DNA from 4 places in the Streptomyces vulcanius genome. Region 4 is predicted to be linked to each of the others. Evidence: riboswitches for the same ligand, from Rfam matches in the RefSeq annotation. Region 4 holds a riboswitch; each other region holds the start of a gene.
What was found. Region 4 has a riboswitch for cyclic di-AMP ahead of ACFPIH_RS40810 (M23 family metallopeptidase). Riboswitches for the same ligand answer to the same signal wherever they lie in the genome.
Positions count from the first base shown of each region.

Region 1: it holds a riboswitch for cyclic di-AMP, as region 4 does, so the genes downstream of both, ACFPIH_RS27180 (C40 family peptidase) here and ACFPIH_RS40810 (M23 family metallopeptidase) in region 4, are expected to answer to the same signal.
Region 2: it holds a riboswitch for cyclic di-AMP, as region 4 does, so the genes downstream of both, ACFPIH_RS30130 (transglycosylase SLT domain-containing protein) here and ACFPIH_RS40810 (M23 family metallopeptidase) in region 4, are expected to answer to the same signal.
Region 3: it holds a riboswitch for cyclic di-AMP, as region 4 does, so the genes downstream of both, ACFPIH_RS11525 (M23 family metallopeptidase) here and ACFPIH_RS40810 (M23 family metallopeptidase) in region 4, are expected to answer to the same signal.

Region 1 is NZ_JBHSFK010000018.1:196,769-200,987, forward strand. Features, by position in the region: gene ACFPIH_RS27175 (tellurite resistance/C4-dicarboxylate transporter family protein) at 1-899, opposite strand, end outside; gene ACFPIH_RS27180 (C40 family peptidase) at 1,005-2,168, opposite strand; cyclic di-AMP (ydaO/yuaA leader) riboswitch at 2,177-2,341, opposite strand; gene pcrA (DNA helicase PcrA) at 2,573-4,219, shown strand, end outside.
Region 2 is NZ_JBHSFK010000022.1:10,583-14,801, reverse strand. Features, by position in the region: gene ACFPIH_RS30135 (HAD family hydrolase) at 1-674, shown strand, start outside; gene ACFPIH_RS30130 (transglycosylase SLT domain-containing protein) at 685-1,167, opposite strand; cyclic di-AMP (ydaO/yuaA leader) riboswitch at 1,172-1,350, opposite strand; gene ACFPIH_RS30125 (polyprenyl synthetase family protein) at 1,797-2,807, shown strand; gene ACFPIH_RS30120 (LolA family protein) at 3,090-4,219, shown strand, end outside.
Region 3 is NZ_JBHSFK010000006.1:146,580-150,798, reverse strand. Features, by position in the region: gene ACFPIH_RS11535 (HPr family phosphocarrier protein) at 149-430, shown strand; gene ACFPIH_RS11530 (GntR family transcriptional regulator) at 660-1,355, opposite strand; gene ACFPIH_RS11525 (M23 family metallopeptidase) at 1,542-2,285, opposite strand; cyclic di-AMP (ydaO/yuaA leader) riboswitch at 2,299-2,462, opposite strand; gene ACFPIH_RS11520 (M16 family metallopeptidase) at 2,652-4,040, opposite strand; gene ACFPIH_RS11515 (M16 family metallopeptidase) at 4,037-4,219, opposite strand, start outside.
Region 4 is NZ_JBHSFK010000036.1:98,842-103,060, reverse strand. Features, by position in the region: gene ACFPIH_RS40820 (PrsW family intramembrane metalloprotease) at 1-54, shown strand, start outside; gene ACFPIH_RS40815 (aldo/keto reductase) at 68-1,018, opposite strand; gene ACFPIH_RS40810 (M23 family metallopeptidase) at 1,130-2,170, opposite strand; cyclic di-AMP (ydaO/yuaA leader) riboswitch at 2,180-2,351, opposite strand; tRNA gene ACFPIH_RS40805 (tRNA-Met) at 2,585-2,658, opposite strand; gene ACFPIH_RS40800 (dihydrofolate reductase family protein) at 2,676-3,806, opposite strand; gene ACFPIH_RS40795 (MarR family winged helix-turn-helix transcriptional regulator) at 3,906-4,219, shown strand, end outside.

The DNA.
Region 1 (4,219 bases), on a different contig from region 4:
GCGACCCACAGCAGCACCTGCCCCGGCCCCTTCAGCCCAGGGGCGTCGACGGCGGTGGCCACGGCCGTCAGCCCCGCGGCCGTCATCCCCATCGGGAACACCGTCGCCCACCGCCGTACGTCGTAGCGCGGGCGCGGCCATCGCACCTCGGCGAAGAGCAGCACGGCGTACCAGCACAGGTCGAGCACCAGCAGCGCCACGGTCACCGTGCGCAGGACGCCCCGGTCGTCGTCGTTCCACAGGTACAGGCTCCCGGTGTCGGCCGAGAGGAGCTTCGCGCCCGCGAGCGCCGAGACGGCGAGCGCGCCGCCCGCCACCCACTGGTCCCCGGCGCCCACGACGATCTGCCGCCAGTCGAACCGGATCAGCATCAGCCCGTAGAGCACCAGCCCCAGCCAGAACAGCACCAGCGCGGCGCGGGCCGGCCAGGCCACCGACTCGGCCTCGGCGAGGCTCGCCCCCAGCACCGCGAGGCTCTGTGTGGCCACGCAGCACAGGAACACGGCCCCGGGCATCCGCCGCTCCCAGTGCCGCATGACGGGCACCATCAGCACCGGCCACAGCACGGCCGCCAGGGCCAGCAGCACCGCCGCCAGGGTCTGCCACCCCAGGGCCGACGCGGCCGTCCCCAGCACGGCCGTAGCGGCCACCGCCGTGAGCGCCCCCGGCGTGCCCGCCTCGGCGCGCCACCGCGCGCGCTCCCGCACGAGCCGTACGACGAACTCCACGCCCAGCGCCACCCAGCCGACGCCGGCCAGCGCCAGCGTCACGCGCGACAGCACCTCGTAACCCGTGAGCCGCAGCCCGACGGACAGGACGCCGGTCGCCAGTACGGCGGCCCCGGCCACCGGCGGACGCCGCGCCCACCAGGCGCGCAGGGAGGAGGGGGAGCCGGACATGATGCCGATGCTAAGGAGCACGGCACGGCTTGCGGGAGGGCACGCGCGCGGGAGCGACGAAATACGCGCGGGCGCAGGACAGACGGGGGCGCCGTAGGCGCGTGCTCAGGCCGGTCGCACCACGCTGTGGATGCCCGACTCGCCGTCGTAGTAGATCGACTCCTCGCGGACGTAGGCGCCGGGCTTCGGCGCGTGGATCATCATCCCGTTGCCGATGTAGACGCCGACGTGGCTGACGTCGTCGTAGAAGAAGACCAGGTCGCCGGGGCGGGCGTCGGAGAGGGAGACGGTGGTGCCGGCGTTCACCTGGTCGTAGGTCGTGCGCGGCAGGGAGACGCCCGCGGCCTTCCAGGCGGCCTGGGTGAGGCCGGAGCAGTCGTAGGAGTCGGGCCCGGTGGCGCCCCAGACGTACGGCTTGCCGATCTGCGCGCGGGCGAAAGCGAGCGCCTTCTCGGCCTTGGTGCCGTACGAGGAGTCACTGGAGGACGACGAGGACGACGAGGACGTGGACGACGAGGAAGACGTGTCCGACGACGCGGCGGCGCTCTCCCGCTCCGCGGCAGCCTGCTGCTGCGCCAGTTCCGCCGCCTTGCGCGCGGCCTCCTCCTGCTTCTGCTTCTCGATCGCCGCGAGCCGCGCCTTCTCCTGGGCCGTCAGCTGCGACAGCAGCTCGCGCGCGTCGCTGAGCTTCTTCTGGACGGTCGCCTTGGCGGTCTTCAGCTCGCTCTGCGTGTCATTGAGCGACTCGAGGCTCGCGGTGGCCTCCTGGCGCTTTTTCATCGTCGCCGACTGCTCGGTGACGAAGTCGTCGACCGCGTCCTTCTGGCGTTCGGTCAGCCGGCCCATCAGCTGGGTCTGGTCGAAGTAGTCCTGCGGGGAGTCCGCGAGCACGAAGGTCGACGTGTCGGGAGCGGAGGCGCCGGTGCGGTACTGGGCGGCGGCGTAGGAACCCAGTTCCTCGCGCGCCTCGTTGAGCTTCTGAGTGCGCCGGGCGACGTCGTCGAGCAGGCCGTCGACCTGCTTGCGCTGTTTGGTCGTCTTCTCGCTGGCGGCGTTGTACTTCTCGGTCGCCGACTCCGCCTGGCGGTAGAAATCGTCGACCTTCTTCTCCACCTCCTCCAGGCTCGGGTTGCCGTCGTCGGCGGGCGCGGCGTTCGCCGACTGGGAGAGCAGGGCCACGGAGGTGAGGGCGGCGGTGGCGAGGGCGGGCGTGCGTATGCCCGCCACGCGCGTGCCCGGGAAACGCGGCTTGCGGTGCTGCGACGCCAAGACTGGCGACTCCTTCCATCGTCCGCCTACCGGGTTAGCTGTCGGGTTCGGGCGGATGGGCGCCCTACGGCCGTGTCCCGCAGGGGAGTCGGGCCGATTCACCCCAGAGTTTCGGTGGGTCCCCGGCTCCGGCCGCCGCTCAGGGGGCGCACCGGATTCGGCGGAGGCCGTGCGGCCCGGCGAGGTTCGCCGGTGGGGATCCGTGTGGCCTGCTCGGCACGGTAGCCAACTCGTGTGGCTCCTGTGAAGGTTGATGGGCGATATGCCCGATACATTTTCGTGACCTTGAGCGAAGCCCGCACGTGGGATCACCTGCTGTGATAGCGCCGTGCCGGAAGGTGAGGGCGGCGATGTCCGGGGGACGGCGACGCGTTGTCAGTGGGGCACCCTAGACTCGGAGAGCGATGAGCAGCCTCTTTGACGACAGCTTCCTGGCGAACCTCCAGGCCCCCGCCGGCCACGAGGAGGAACCCCCGCCGCCCGAGGGCGATCACACTCCGGAGCCGCTTCCGGACGATCTGTTCGGCGGGAAGTTCGACATGCCCCCGGACCGGGACGCCCGCGGCCGGGACACCCACGGCCAGGGTGCCCAGAACCAGGGCGCTCACCCCCGGGACGCCTACTACCGCGACGGCGCCCCGCGCCCGGTGATCGACGCGGCAGCGCTCCTGGAGGGGCTGAACGACAACCAGCGCGCGGCCGTCACGCACGCCGGCACCCCCCTGCTCATCGTCGCCGGGGCCGGCTCCGGCAAGACCCGTGTGCTCACCCACCGCATCGCCCACCTGCTCGCCGAGCGGAGCGTCCACCCGGGCCAGATCCTCGCGATCACCTTCACCAACAAGGCCGCGGGCGAGATGAAGGAGCGCGTCGAACAGCTCGTCGGCCCGCGCGCCAACGCGATGTGGGTGATGACCTTCCACAGCTCGTGCGTACGCATCCTGCGGCGCGAGTCGAAGAAACTCGGCTTCACCTCCTCCTTCTCGATCTACGACGCCGCCGACTCCAAGCGCCTGATGGCCCTGGTCTGCCGCGACCTGGACCTCGACCCCAAGCGCTTCCCGCCCAAGTCCTTCAGCGCCAAGATCAGCAACCTGAAGAACGAGCTGATCGACGAGGAGGACTTCGCCGCCCAGGCCACCGACGGCTTCGAGAAGACCCTCGCCCAGGCCTACGCCATGTACCAGTCGCGTCTTCGCGAGGCAAACGCGCTCGACTTCGACGACCTGATCATGACGACGGTCAACCTGCTGCGCGCCTTCCCGGACGTCGCCGAGCACTACCGCCGCCGCTTCCGGCACGTCCTGGTCGACGAGTACCAGGACACCAACCACGCCCAGTACGCCCTCGTGCGCGAGCTGGTCGGCACCGCCGAGCACCCGGTGGACGTACCGCCCAGCGAGTCCGACCTCCAGCCCGCCGAGCTCTGCGTCGTCGGTGACGCCGACCAGTCGATCTACGCCTTCCGGGGCGCGACGATCCGCAACATCCTCCAGTTCGAGGAGGACTACCCGGACGCGACGACGATCCTGCTCGAGCAGAACTACCGCTCCACGCAGACGATCCTCACCGCCGCCAACGCGGTCATCGAGCGCAACGAGTCCCGCCGCCCCAAGAACCTGTGGACCAACGCGGGCGCGGGCGCGCGCATCACCGGCTACGTCGCCGACACCGAGCACGACGAGGCGCAGTTCGTCGCCGAGGAGATAGACCGTCTGACGGACGCGGGCGACGCGAAGGCGGGTGATGTCGCCGTCTTCTACCGCACCAACGCCCAGTCCCGTGTCTTCGAAGAGATCTTCATCCGTGTCGGCCTGCCCTACAAGGTCGTCGGCGGCGTCCGCTTCTACGAGCGCAAGGAGGTCCGGGACGTCCTGGCCTACCTCCGTGTCCTCGCCAACCCGGAGGACTCGGTCCCGCTGCGCCGCATCCTCAACGTGCCCAAGCGAGGTATCGGCGAGCGCGCCGAGGCGATGATCGACGCCCTCTCCCAGCGGGAGAAGATCAGCTTCCCGCAGGCGCTGAAGCGCGTCGACGAGGCATACGGCATG
Region 2 (4,219 bases), on a different contig from region 4:
TGGTGACCGGCCGGCCCGCGCCCCGGGTACGGCCGCTGCTCGACCGGCTGCACAGCAGAGGGCTCGCGGTGTGCGGCCAGGGCGCGCAGCTGTACGACGTCGGTGCCGACCGTCTGCTGTGGTCGGTCACCCTGGACCGGGAGCTGGCGGAGACCGCGATCGGCAAGATCGAGGCCGAGATCGGGGAGGTGTACGCGGCCGTGGACCAGGACGGTGTCGACGGGCTGACGCTCATCGAGCCCGGCTACACGATGCCGCACCCGACCCTGCCCGCCCTGCGCGTCGGCGACCGCGACGACCTGTGGTGCGCGCCGATCAGCAAGGTGCTGCTGCGCCATCCCGCCCTGTCCGACGACGAGTTGGCGGCCACGGCCCGCGCGGTGGTCGGTTCGCTCGCCACCGTCACCATGTCGGGTCCCGGCACGGTGGAGCTCCAGCCGTGCGGGATCACGAAGGCGACGGGCCTCGCCCTGGCCGCCGAACACCTGGGGCTGCGGCCCGAGGACACCATCGCCTTCGGTGACATGCCCAACGACATCCCGATGTTCGACTGGGCCGCCCGCGGGGTGGCGATGGCCAACGCGCATCCCGAACTCAAGGCGGTGGCCGACGAGGTGACGACGTCGAACGAGGACGACGGCGTGGCCGTCGTCCTCGAACGTCTCTGGCCGTGAGGCGCCTGGGTCAGTACGCGCCGAAGACGTTGTCGATCGAGCCGTAGCGCGCCGCCGCGTAGTTGCAGGCTGCGGTGATGTTCGCGACCGGGTCGTAGGGGTCCCACGACGTGCCGGCCACGTGGTAGGCCTGGAAGGTCGGGTCGATGGTCTGGAGCAGGCCCTTGGAGGGGGTGCCGGCGGCGGCGTTGGAGTCCCACAGGTTGATGGCGTTCGGGTTGCCCGAGGACTCCCGCATCACGTTGCGGTAGATGCCGTTGTAGGTGCCGGGGATGCCCTTCTGGGCCATGATCGCGAGCGACTCGCGGATCCACCCGTCGAGGTTGTTGGCGTATCCGGCGGTCGTCACCGTCGTGGCCGTGGTCGCGGTGGTGGCCGCGGAGGCGCCGGTGGCGCCGATGAGCGGAAGGGCGAGCACGGCCGCGCCGGTGGCGGCGACGGCGAGCGTGCGGGCGAGGCGGCGGGGACCGCGGTTCTGAGCGGCAGCAGGCATGGCGAAGTGTCCTCTCCGTCGCCTGCGAGGTGAGCTGTCGGGTTCGGGCGGGAGCTGCCCGGCCGCGTCCCGGGGAGGGACGCGGCTTCACCCCAAGCCGTAACGGAATGCCCCATGTGAAATGAAACATCCGGTCCGGCGACTTACCTGGTTCCCCCGCTCCTGCCATGGCGTTCTAGGTGGGTGTCGGAGCGGCGGCAGGATTAGGCGTCCGCTCGACAGGCCGGGAACGTATGCGAGAGCACATGTCCGGAACAAGTGGCGGATTCACAGATGACCCCTATTGACCTTGGTCTGTGGCTTATGAGGTACTTGATCCTTTGTTGCTGCAAAGCGTCAACTCGCTTGACGGGTGAGAGGGGTCGGGGTGCGGGGAACGGGAACCCGGGGAGGGTCGGTTCGTCCGGCCGAGTGAGCCAACTCACCGGCTTCCACAAGAAGGGCGAAACGGGTAATAAACCCAGATGGCCGCGTAAGGGGTGCCCGCTTCCCGGTGAGACCGCCCGAGCTGTAACCGTGGGGGCTCGTGGTGATCGAAACATGACCGGATACGCTGACTTGAGTGAGCTCAGAGACCTATCGACAAACCGCGTAATCGCCAGCAGACACCAGCAGACAGGAGACTCCTCGTGACCGTCGTCGAGCCGTTCGGGCTGAGCGTGCGGGACCAGGCTCTGGAAGCCGATGTCCAGGCCGGATTGGCGGCTGTCGAGGAAGGCTTGCTCGAGGCCACCAAGAGTGAGGTGCCGTTCATCACGGAGGCGGCCCAGCATCTGCTGCGAGCCGGAGGGAAGCGATTCCGGCCACTCCTCGTGATGCTCGCGGCGCGGTTCGGCGACCCGTACGCGCCCGGGGTCGTACCGTCGGCCGTGGTGGTGGAACTGACCCATCTGGCGACCCTGTACCACGACGACGTCATGGACGAGGCGGCGGTCCGGCGCGGGGTGCCCAGCGCCAACGCCCGCTGGGGGAACTCGCTCGCCGTCCTCACCGGCGACTTCCTCTTCGCGCGCGCCTCACACATCCTCGCCGACCTCGGCCCCGAGGCGGTCCGCGTACAGGCCGAGGCGTTCGAACGGCTGGTCACCGGCCAGATCCTGGAGACGGCGGGCCCGGTCGACGGCCGTGACCCGGTGGAGCACTACCTGGACGTCCTCGGCGGCAAGACGGGCTCCCTGGTGGCGGTCTCCTGCCGCTTCGGCGCGATGATGTCGGGCGCCGACGACACCGTGGTCGACGTGCTCACCCAGTACGGGGAGCGGCTCGGCGCCGCCTTCCAGCTGGCGGACGACGTCCTGGACATCGCCTCCGACTCCCACGAGTCCGGCAAGACCCCCGGCACCGACCTGCGCGAGGGCGTCCCCACGCTGCCGGTGCTGCGGCTGCGCGAGCGGGCGGCGCAGCAGTCGCTGCCCGAGGACGTCGCGCTGTGCGAGCTGCTCGACTCCGACCTGAGCGACGACGCCAAGCTCGCGGAGGCGGTCGCGGCCCTGCGCGCCCATCCGGCGCTCCAGCAGGCCCGCCGCGACACCGTGCGGTACGCGGAGGAGGCCCGGGCGGCGCTGGCCCCCCTCAAGGACTGCGACGCGAAGGCGGCCCTGACGGAACTCTGCGACGCGGTGGTCCACCGCGCCGGCTGACCGACGCCGCGCCGGGTTCTCCGGGAGGGCGCCGGCCCTTGCGGGACGCGGCCTGCCGGGGGTGACCCCTACGGGTCGGGAGTACGCCGCGGCCCTCGACGTCATACCCCAGACGTACGCGGAGTTGGCTCCCGGGTCTGACGCTTCTTCGTGTGCGATTTGGTCAGATGGGAACCAGGGAAAACACCACCGCTCACCGATTCGGGTGAGAATGGCGGCTCGGGGTGGGGACGTTACATCGCGAGATGACCAGCCGCCGCCGACGACGGAGGTAAGGCACACATGGCACCGAACGCATCCGACGACATCACGACCGCCGGAGACGCGGCCGACCCGCGCCTCGGGCGCCGCAAGGCCGTGCGGTACGTCGTTCCGGTCACCGTGATCGGCGTCGCGGCGGCGACCATCGGGCTGGTCCCGGCGCTCGCCGACTCGGGCGACCCCGATCTGCCGAAGATCACCGCACAGCAGCTCCTCGACAAGATCGCCGCGTCGGACGTGGAGCAGTTGTCCGGCACCGTGAAGATCACCACCGACCTGGGCCTGCCGGACCTCGGCGGGCTGGAGAGCAGCCTGCTCTCCGGCGCCACCGGAGCGGGCGGCGGCGACGGTTCGTCCGCCGACCCCTCCACCAAGCTCACCGAGCTCGCCGCAGGCACCCACACCCTGCGCGTCGCCGCCGACGGCCCCGACCGCCAGAAGCTCTCCCTGCTGGAGAACGCGGCGGAGTACAGCGTCATCCACAACGGCAAGAACGTCTGGGGCTACGACAGCGCGTCCAACGAGGTCTACCACTCCACCGTCGACGAGAGCTCCAAGGACGCGGAGACCCCCGCCACGCCCAAGGACCTCACCGAGGACGCCCTCAAGGCGGTCGACGACACCACCTCGGTCACCGTGGACGGCACCGTGCACGTGGCCGGCCGGGACGCCTACAAGCTGCTGATCAAGCCGAAGCAGTCCGGCTCCACGGTCGGCGCGATCAGCGTGGCCGTCGACGCGAAGACGGGCCTGCCGCTGAAGTTCACGCTGACCCCCGCGAGCGGCGGCGCCGCCGTCGTGGACGCCGGCTTCACCCAGGTCACCTTCGCCAAGCCCGCCGCCTCTACCTTCGACTTCACCCCGCCCAAGGGCGCGAAGGTCACCGAGGGGGACGACGAGGGGACCGCGTCGGAGGACTTCGGGATGTCCGACGACGAGCTCGCCAAGGAGCTCGACGGCCTCGACGGCCTCGAGGGCCGGGACGGTTCGCACGGCACTCCGAACGCCGACGAGCCCGACGTCCTCGGCAAGGGCTGGACCTCGGTGGCGGTCTTCGAGACCGGCGGTGCGGGAGTTCCCTCCGACTCCGAGCTGAACTCCGAACTCGGCTCCGATGCCGGCGGCGCCCTCAGCGGCTTCCTCGGCTCCTT
Region 3 (4,219 bases), on a different contig from region 4:
CAACGGCGCGAGGCAGTCTTGGGGACGGACGCCGGATCGAGGCCGCGATCCGACAGCCGTGACGGGAGGGGCGACACGACCCCTCCCTCCCACGCTTCACGTGTGGAACACTGGTCTAGACAACCTGAACACCGAAGGGCAGCAACACATGGCTGAGCGCCGCGTCAACGTCGGCTGGGCCGAGGGCCTCCACGCCCGCCCCGCTTCCATCTTCGTCCGAGCCGCCACGGCCGCAGGCGTCCCGATGACGATCGCCAAGGCAGACGGCAACCCCGTCAACGCGGCGTCCATGCTGGCCGTCCTCGGCCTCGGCGCCCAAGGCGGCGAGGAGATCGTCCTCGCCTCCGACGCCGAGGGTGCGGACATCGCCCTCGACCGGCTGGCGAAGCTGGTCGCCGAGGGTCTCGAGGAGCTCCCCGAGACCGTCTGAGTCACCCGCGCAGGCCGCGTCGCCCTCCCGGGGGCGGCGCGGCCCTGCCGTTTTCGCGCACGCTTTCGGGGGTTTCGGTCCCGGGCTCCGGGGAAATTACCCGCGGCATACGCGGAAATCCGCGTGCGGGCACACGAAAGGCGCACCTCAGAAATTGAAGGCGCGCACGGAATAAGGCAGCGGAAATACAGCTCCGCCGAATATCCCTTCTTTGTATACGGCCCCCGTGTTAATGCCGCAGACCCGTCATGTTTACGGCAGGTTGCGAAGTCCTCACACGGTCGGCGCGTTCGGTGCCGCCGGAGAAGCGCAGCCGGTGTGCGAGCGTCGCGCGCTCGGTGTGCAGCGCCGTGACCGTCCGCGCGCGCTCCCCGTCGCCGCGCGCCACCGCGTCCACGATCGCGCCGTGCTCGGCCCAGGACTCCACGGGGTTGGCCGGCGCGTCCACCGCGTACATCCAGGCGATCTTGTGCCGCAGCTGGGTGAGCGTGGACGTCAGGGCATGGCTTCCGGAGGCCTGGGCGAGCGTCTCGTGGAACCAGCTGCCCAGGGAGCGCAGATCCTCGCTGTTGCCCCTCCTGGCCCGCTCCTGGCCCAGCCGGACGAGCCCGCGCAGCACCTTCAGATGGGCCTCGGTGCGCCGCTGCGCCGCCCGGGCGGCACCGAGGGGCTCCAGGAGCATGCGCATCTCCAGCAGGTCGGCGGCCTCCTGCTCGGTCGGTTCCGCGACGCACGCGCCCGCGTGCCGCCGGGTGACGACGAAGCCCTCGGCCTCCAGGGTGCGCAGCGCCTCCCGGACGGGAACCCGGGAAACGCCGTAGCGGCGGGCGAGGAGTTCCTCGGTGAGTCGGCTGCCGCGCTCGTAGACACCCGCGACGATGTCGTCCCGGATGGCCGTGCACACCGAGTGCGCCGGAATACGCATGACCGACCTCCGCCTTAATCCCCGTGAAACGTCGACGATTGACGTGTTCAGTGACTCTATTGCAATGGGACGGAATTTCCGATGGCGGGCCGGAATCCAGGGATATTTTTTGGACAGCGGGGTCGCCGAAACGACGAAAGCCCCGGCCGGAGGGGCCGGGGCTGCACGATCTGTCGCCGTGTGTCGTCAGACGTTCACGCCGTGCTGGCGGAGGTAGGCGACCGGATCGATGTCCGAGCCGTACTCCGCGGTGGTGCGGGCCTCGAAGTGCAGGTGCGGGCCTGTGACGTTGCCGGTCGCGCCGGACAGGCCGATCTGCTGACCGGGAGTCACCTGCTGGCCCACCGAGACCCCGATGGACGACAGGTGGCCGTACTGGGTGAACGTGCCGTCGTTCATCCTGATGACGATCTGGTTGCCGTACGACCCTCCCCAGCCGGCCTCGACGACGGTGCCCAGGCCGACCGCGTGCACGGTGGTGCCGGTCGCGGCGTGGAAGTCGATGCCGGTGTGGCTGCCGGAGGACCACAGGGAGCTGCTCGCGTGGTAGCCGGTGGAGATGTAGGAACCGGTGATCGGCGGCACGAAGGTGTTCAGCCGCTTGCGTTCGGCCTCCCGGGCGGCACGCACGCGTGCCTCGCGGTCCTCCACGGCCTTCTTGGCCGCCGCCTCACGCGCGGCCTCCTCGTACGCCGCCTCCTTCTGGACGGCGACCTGGTCGTCGACCTGCTCGGCGGCTGCTTCACCGGCGGCGACGACGGGCGTCAGCCCGGTCTCCTCGGGGGTGGGCTCGGCGGCGAAGGCCGGAGTGACGGCGACAGTGGCCATGACACCGGTGGTGGCGAGCGTCGCGACGCCCGCCGCACGGATGGTGGTGCGCTGCATCCGGCTGGGGCGACGGTGCTTCCCGGGGGCGCAGGTGAACGCCATGTAGTTGAGCGGTCCTTTCCTTCCCTCTCGCCTACCGGGTTAGCTGACGGGTTCGGAGCAGGAAGGTCTCCTACGGACCCCCTCGCGACTGGCGCGGGCGTCCGATTCACCCCAGGGACTTCATGGGTCCCCGGCTCCCCTGGCTCGCGCCGTACGGGGACTCGGCGATGACTGTCCGGTGCCGCGGCTGCGGCGCACTGCCTGACGAACAGCCCGCCTGACGCTAAGCGGGGCCCCTTTCAATCCCCAAGTGGATCGCGGGTTTTGTAGCGCATCCCACAGGGCAGACGTGCAACCTCTGGCTCAATTCGGGCATCTGGGGGCCCTCGACCGCGCTCCCGCCGCCCAGGACCCCCACACGCGTGGCTACTCCGCGGGGACGACCTTCACGTCGCCGATCCCGAGCGCCTCGACGGGCTCCTTGATCTGCGCGGCGTCGCCGACGAGGACGGTCACCAGACGGTCCACCGGGAAGGCGCTGACGGCCGCCGCGGTGGCCTCCACGGTGCCGGTGGCGGCGAGCTGCTGGTACAGCGTGGCCTGGTAGTCGTCGGGCAGGTACTGCTCGACCTGGTCGGCCAGCGTGCCGGCGACGGCCGCCGCGGTCTCGTACTTCAGCGGGGCCACACCCACCAGGTTCTGCACGGCGACGTCCCGCTCGGCGTCGGTCAGTCCCTCGGCGGCGAGGGTGCGCAGCACCTTCCACAGGTCGTCCAGGGCGGGACCGGTGTTCGGGGTGTCGACGGAGCCGCTGATGGCCAGCATCGAGGCGCCCGAGCCGTCCGGCGCGGACCTGAGGATCTGGCCGAAGGCGCGCACGCCGTACGTGTAGCCCTTCTCCTCGCGCAGGACACGGTCCAGACGGGAGGTGAGGGTGCCGCCGAGGCAGTAGGTGCCGAGCACCTGGGCGGCCCACACGCGCGCGTGGCGGTCGGCGCCGATCCGGCCGATCAGCAGCTGTGTCTGGACGGCGCCGGGGCGGTCCACGATGACGACCCGTCCGGCGTCGTCGGCCGTCACCGACGGGACCGGCCGGGGCTGGGCCGGGGAGCCCGTCCAGGCGCCCAGGGTGTCGCCGAGGAGCGCCGCCAGGTCGACGCCGGTGAGGTCGCCGACGACCACGGCGGTGGCCGTGGCGGGCCGGACGTGCCGCTCGTAGAAGGCGCGTACGGCCGCCGAGTCGATCTTCTCGACGGTCTCCGCGGTGCCCTGGCGCGGGCGCGACATCCGCGTGCCCGCCGGGAAGAGCTCCTTGGAGAGCTCCTTGGCGGCCCTGCGGGAGGGGTTGGCCAGCTCGTGCGGGATCTCGTCCAGGCGGTTGCGGACCAGACGCTCGACCTCGCTGTCGGCGAACGCGGGCGCGCGCAGGGCGTCGGCGAGCAGGCCGAGCGCCTTGGGCAGGCGGGAGGCCGGCACCTCCAGGCTGATGCGGACGCCGGGGTGGTCGGCGTGCGCGTCGAGGGTGGCGCCGCAGCGCTCCAGTTCGGCGGCGAAGTCCTCGGCGGAGTGCTTGTCGGTGCCCTCGGAGAAGGCCCGCGCCATGATCGTGGCGACGCCGTCCAGGCCGGCCGGTTCGGCGTCGAGGGGGGCGTCGAGGAGTACCTCGACGGCGACGACCTGCTGGCCGGGGCGGTGGCAGTGGAGCACGGTCAGGCCGTTGTCCAGGGCGGCGCGTTCGGGCGCCGGGAACGCCCACGGCTTGGCCTCGCCCGCCCGGGGCTGGGGGTGGAAGTCCATCGTGGCGAGCTCGCTCACTGGGCCGCCTCCTCGTTCTCGTCCTGGTCGGCGGGGGTTTCGGGGGCGGTCGGCTCGTAGACGAGCACCGCGCGGTTGTCGGGGCGCAGGCGGGCCTTGGCGACCTCCCGCACCTCCTCGGGCGTGATCTCCAGCACGCGCTGGACGGCCGTGAGGGCGAGCTGCGGGTCACCGAACAG
Region 4 (4,219 bases):
GGGTACGGGTATCCGGCGGGGCCGCGTCCCGCACCCAACCCCTATCAGCCGTAGCCCAGGGCGGGCGTCAGGCCGACGCCTGGTTCAGCCGGGTGATCTCCTCGTCCGTCAGCTCCAGTTCCGCCACGCCCAGCAGGGCCGGCAGCTGGTCGACCGTACGGGCGGAGGCGATCGGCGCGGCGACCGTCGGCCGGGCGGCGAGCCAGGCGAGGGCGACCGTGGCGACCTCGGTGTCATGGGCGCCGGCGATCTCGTCGAGGGCGGTGAGGACACGTATGCCCCGCTCGGAGTCGAGGTGCTTCGCGGCGCCTGCCGCCCGGGCGCTGTCCACCGTCGTACCGGGCCGGTACTTGCCGGTGAGGAAGCCGGACGCGAGCGCGTAGTAGGGGACCGCGGCGAGCCCGGCCTGGGAGGCGAGGTCCTGGAGTTCGCCCTCGTAGGTGTCGCGGGAGACCAGGTTGTAGTGGGGCTGGAGGGCGACGTAGCGGGCGAGGCCCTCGCGGTCGGAGAACTCCAGGGAGGCCCGGAGGCGTTCGGGGGAGATGTTGGAGGCGGCGATGTGCCGCACCTTGCCGGCCCGGACCAGTTCGTCGAGCGCGCCGATGATCTCCTCGACGGGGATCTCGGGCCTGTCGAAGTGGGTGTAGTAGAGGTCGATGCGGTCGGTGTCCAGGCGGCGCAGGGAGGCGTCGGCGGCGGCCTTGATGTTGGCGGCGCTCAGGCCCTGGTAGTCGGGGTGCTGGCTGACCTTGGTGGCGATGACGAGGTCGTCGCGGTTGCCGCGCGCCTTGGCCCACTTGCCGATGATGGTCTCGGACTCGCCGCCGCTGTTGCCCGGCACCCAGGCCGAGTAGCCGTCGGCGGAGTCGAGGAAGTTGCCGCCTGCCGCCGCGTAGGCGTCCAGGACGGCGAAGGAGGCGGTCTCGTCGGCGGTCCAGCCGAAGACGTTGCCGCCGAGGGCGAGCGGGAAGACCTCCAGGTCGGAGGCACCGAGCTTACGAAGCGCAGTAGTCGTCATGCTCTGCATCAACAACGGCTTCCGAGCGGCCCATTCCGGTGCTCACGCGAAGAACACGTGAACACCGAGCAGAGGGATTCTCCGGAGGCTCAGGGGGTTGTCAGGGGGTTCTCAGGGGTTGAGGCCCTTGCTGCGCAGCCAGGACATCGGGTCGATGCCGGTGGAGCTGCCGCCCGGGTGGACCTCGAGGTGGAGGTGGGCTCCGGTCACGTTGCCGGTGGCGCCCACGCGGCCGATCACATCACCGGTGGCGACCTTCTGGCCGACACTGACGCTGATCGACGACTGGTGGCAGAACCAGAGTTCGGTGCCGTCGTCCAGAGTGAGGATGGTGCGGTAGCCGTAGGAGCCGGCCCAGCCCGCCTCGGTGATGGTGCCGCTGTGGACGGCCTTGATGAGCGTGCCCGTGGGCGCGGCGAAGTCGAGGCCGGTGTGGTACCCGGAGGACCAGAGCGAGCCGGCCTGGCCGAAGGTCCCGGTGATGGTGTACGAGGAGGTCGGCAGCGTGTACTGCTTGGCCAGCTGGACGAGCCTCGCGGCCTCGACCTTCGCCTCGGCGGCCTCCTTGGCCTTCTGCTTCGCCTCGGCGGCCGTGGCCTTGGCCTCCTTCTCGGCCTTGGCGACGGCGGCTGCCTGCGCCTTGGCCTGGGCCGCCTCGGCGGCCTGCTGGGCCTTGGCGGCGACCTGGGTCTGCTGCGACTCGGCCTGCGCCATGATCCGGCTGCGCAGCGCCTCACCGGCGTCGGCTGCGCCGCCCTGGGGGGTGTCGTCGGCCTCGGTGCCGAAGTTGGCGAGGGCGGGTGCGGTGTCCGGCGCGTCCTCGCCGGAGACGAGGGAGCCCACGGAGGGCAGGTCCGGCATGGAGATGGCGACCGGCGGCTTGCCGGTGTTGGCGCTGGCCATGCCGCCCGCGCTGAAGGCGGCTATGACACCGACGCCGAGGACGGTGGAACTGCGGGCGAATCCGCCGCCGCCGCGCTGCTTGGCGACCCGGTGCTTGCCACGGACCGGGGAAACGGATTCCGCGGTGGGATTCCATTCCTCCCAGGGGCCCTCGTCGGTGCGGTAGCTGCCGTAGCCGAAGGTCTCGGTCTCAGGAGAGCGCTGGCTCGGCACGAACGGGGCTTCTGGGGCAGGCCGGTTGGACGCCACGCGGGCGTACTCCTTTCCTTCCGTCGCCTACCGGGTTAGCTGACGGGTTCGGAGCGGGAAGGTCTCCTACGCGCGTAAACCGTTCGTCACTCTGCGAGTTCGAGTTGACGACGGTTGCCGCGCGATTCACCCCAAGTTGGTGGTTCCCCGGTTCCCTTACGGGATTCGGCAGGTGCACACGGAGCCGTCTCTTGTGACGGCTGGGACGACCGTGCTGCGTTATCGAACGTTAATAGACCTGGGGGCGCGTTTCCAAGCTCTTCCGCCTGTTCGCACAACATTTTTGGCCAGGACTTTCGGTCCATCAGCGGTGAAAAACGGGCGAGTTGGCTGGAATGTACAGCTGGCGCACAGTCAATGGAGAGGAAACACCGAGGGCCGGAACCCTTTCGGATTCCGGCCCTCGGCCTTCAGTAGCGGGGACAGGATTTGAACCTGCGACCTCTGGGTTATGAGCCCAGCGAGCTACCGAGCTGCTCCACCCCGCGTCGTTGACTCAACTCTATCACCCGGTCAGGTGCCGGTTGACCACTCGCGCCCGCTCCACGTATTCGGGGAGTACGACGACGTCGACGCCCTCGGCCGCGAGGAGACCGTTGCCGTCCGCGGCCGTCACGAAGGTGTCGGGTTCCTGCCAGGCGGTGACCACCCGGCGGACGCCCGCGTCGAGGATGAGACGGGCGCAGGGGGCCGGGCGGGAGGCGCGGCGGGCACAGGGCTCCAGGCTGCTGTAGACGGTGGCCGTGGCCAGCCGGGGGTCGGCGGGGTCGATCTTGGCGAGGGCGGCCTCCTCGGCGTGCACCACCGGGTCGCCGGCCTCGCGGGAGTGACCGCGGGCGAGTTCCGTGCCGTCGGCGGCCACGACCACCGCGCCGACGCTGAACGCGGTCTGCGAGGGCGGGCACTCGGCGGCGAGGTCGCAGGCGAGCGCGAGCCAGCGGCGGTCGGCGGCGGAGGGGAGCGGGCCGGTGCCGGGGGCGGTGGGCTCGTAGCGCATGAGGACGACGTCCTGGATCCGCCGGGTGTCGGTGAGGCGCAGGCGTCCGCCCTGGTAGGCCCCGGGGCCGAAGAGACGGGGGGCGTCCGGGTCGCCCACGAGGAGGGGGGCGAGGACGAGCTGGAGTTCGTCGGCGAGGCCCTGCTGGAGCAGCTGGGTGTGGACGGTGCCGCCGCCCTCGACCATGAGCCGGCGTACGCCCCGCTCGTCGTGGAGATGGGTGAGGATCCGGCGCCAGTCGAGCTCGGGGCCGAGCGGGACGACGTCGGCCGCGATCCCGAGCGCGCGGGCCCGCTCCGCGCCCTTCTCGGTCGTGTAGACGGTCTTCTCCCCGCCCGTGTGCCAGAAGTTCGCCGCCGGGTCGAGGTCGCCGGAGCCGCTGACGGTGACCTTGAGGGGGTATTCCGGCTTTCCGGCCGCCACGCGCGCGGCGCGGCGGTCGGCGGAGTTCACCAGCAGACGGGGGTTGTCGGCGCGGATGGTGCCGGCGCCGATGAGGATGGCGTCCACGGAGGCCCGTACCTCGTCGACGCGGTCGAAGTCGGCGGGGCTGGAGAGCAGCAGGCGCTCGGAGGTGGTGTCGTCCAGGTAGCCGTCGAGGGAGACCGCGGCGGACAGCAGGACGTACGGGTACGACATCGGCGCGGCTCTCCTGGAGGACGAGTGGGGGCTTGGATCGCGTGGGGCTTGGATCGCGTGGGGCTTGGTTCAAGTTTGAAACAAACTTACACTGGGTGCATGACGACCCGCTGGCTCACTCCCGAGGAGCAGCGCGCCTGGCGCGCGTACATCGCCGCGACCCTGCTCGTCGAGGACGCGATCGACCGGCAGCTCCAGCGGGAGGCCGGCATGCCCCATCTGTACTACTCCATTCTGGCGAACCTCTCCGACGCGCCCGAGCGGCGGATGCGGATGACCGATCTCGCGGAGTCGCTGAAGATCACCCGCAGCCGGCTGACCTACGCGGTGACCCGGCTGGAGAAGGACGGGCTGCTGGGGCGCGAGGACTGCCGCTGGGACAAGCGCGGCAGCGTCGCGGTCCTGACGGACGA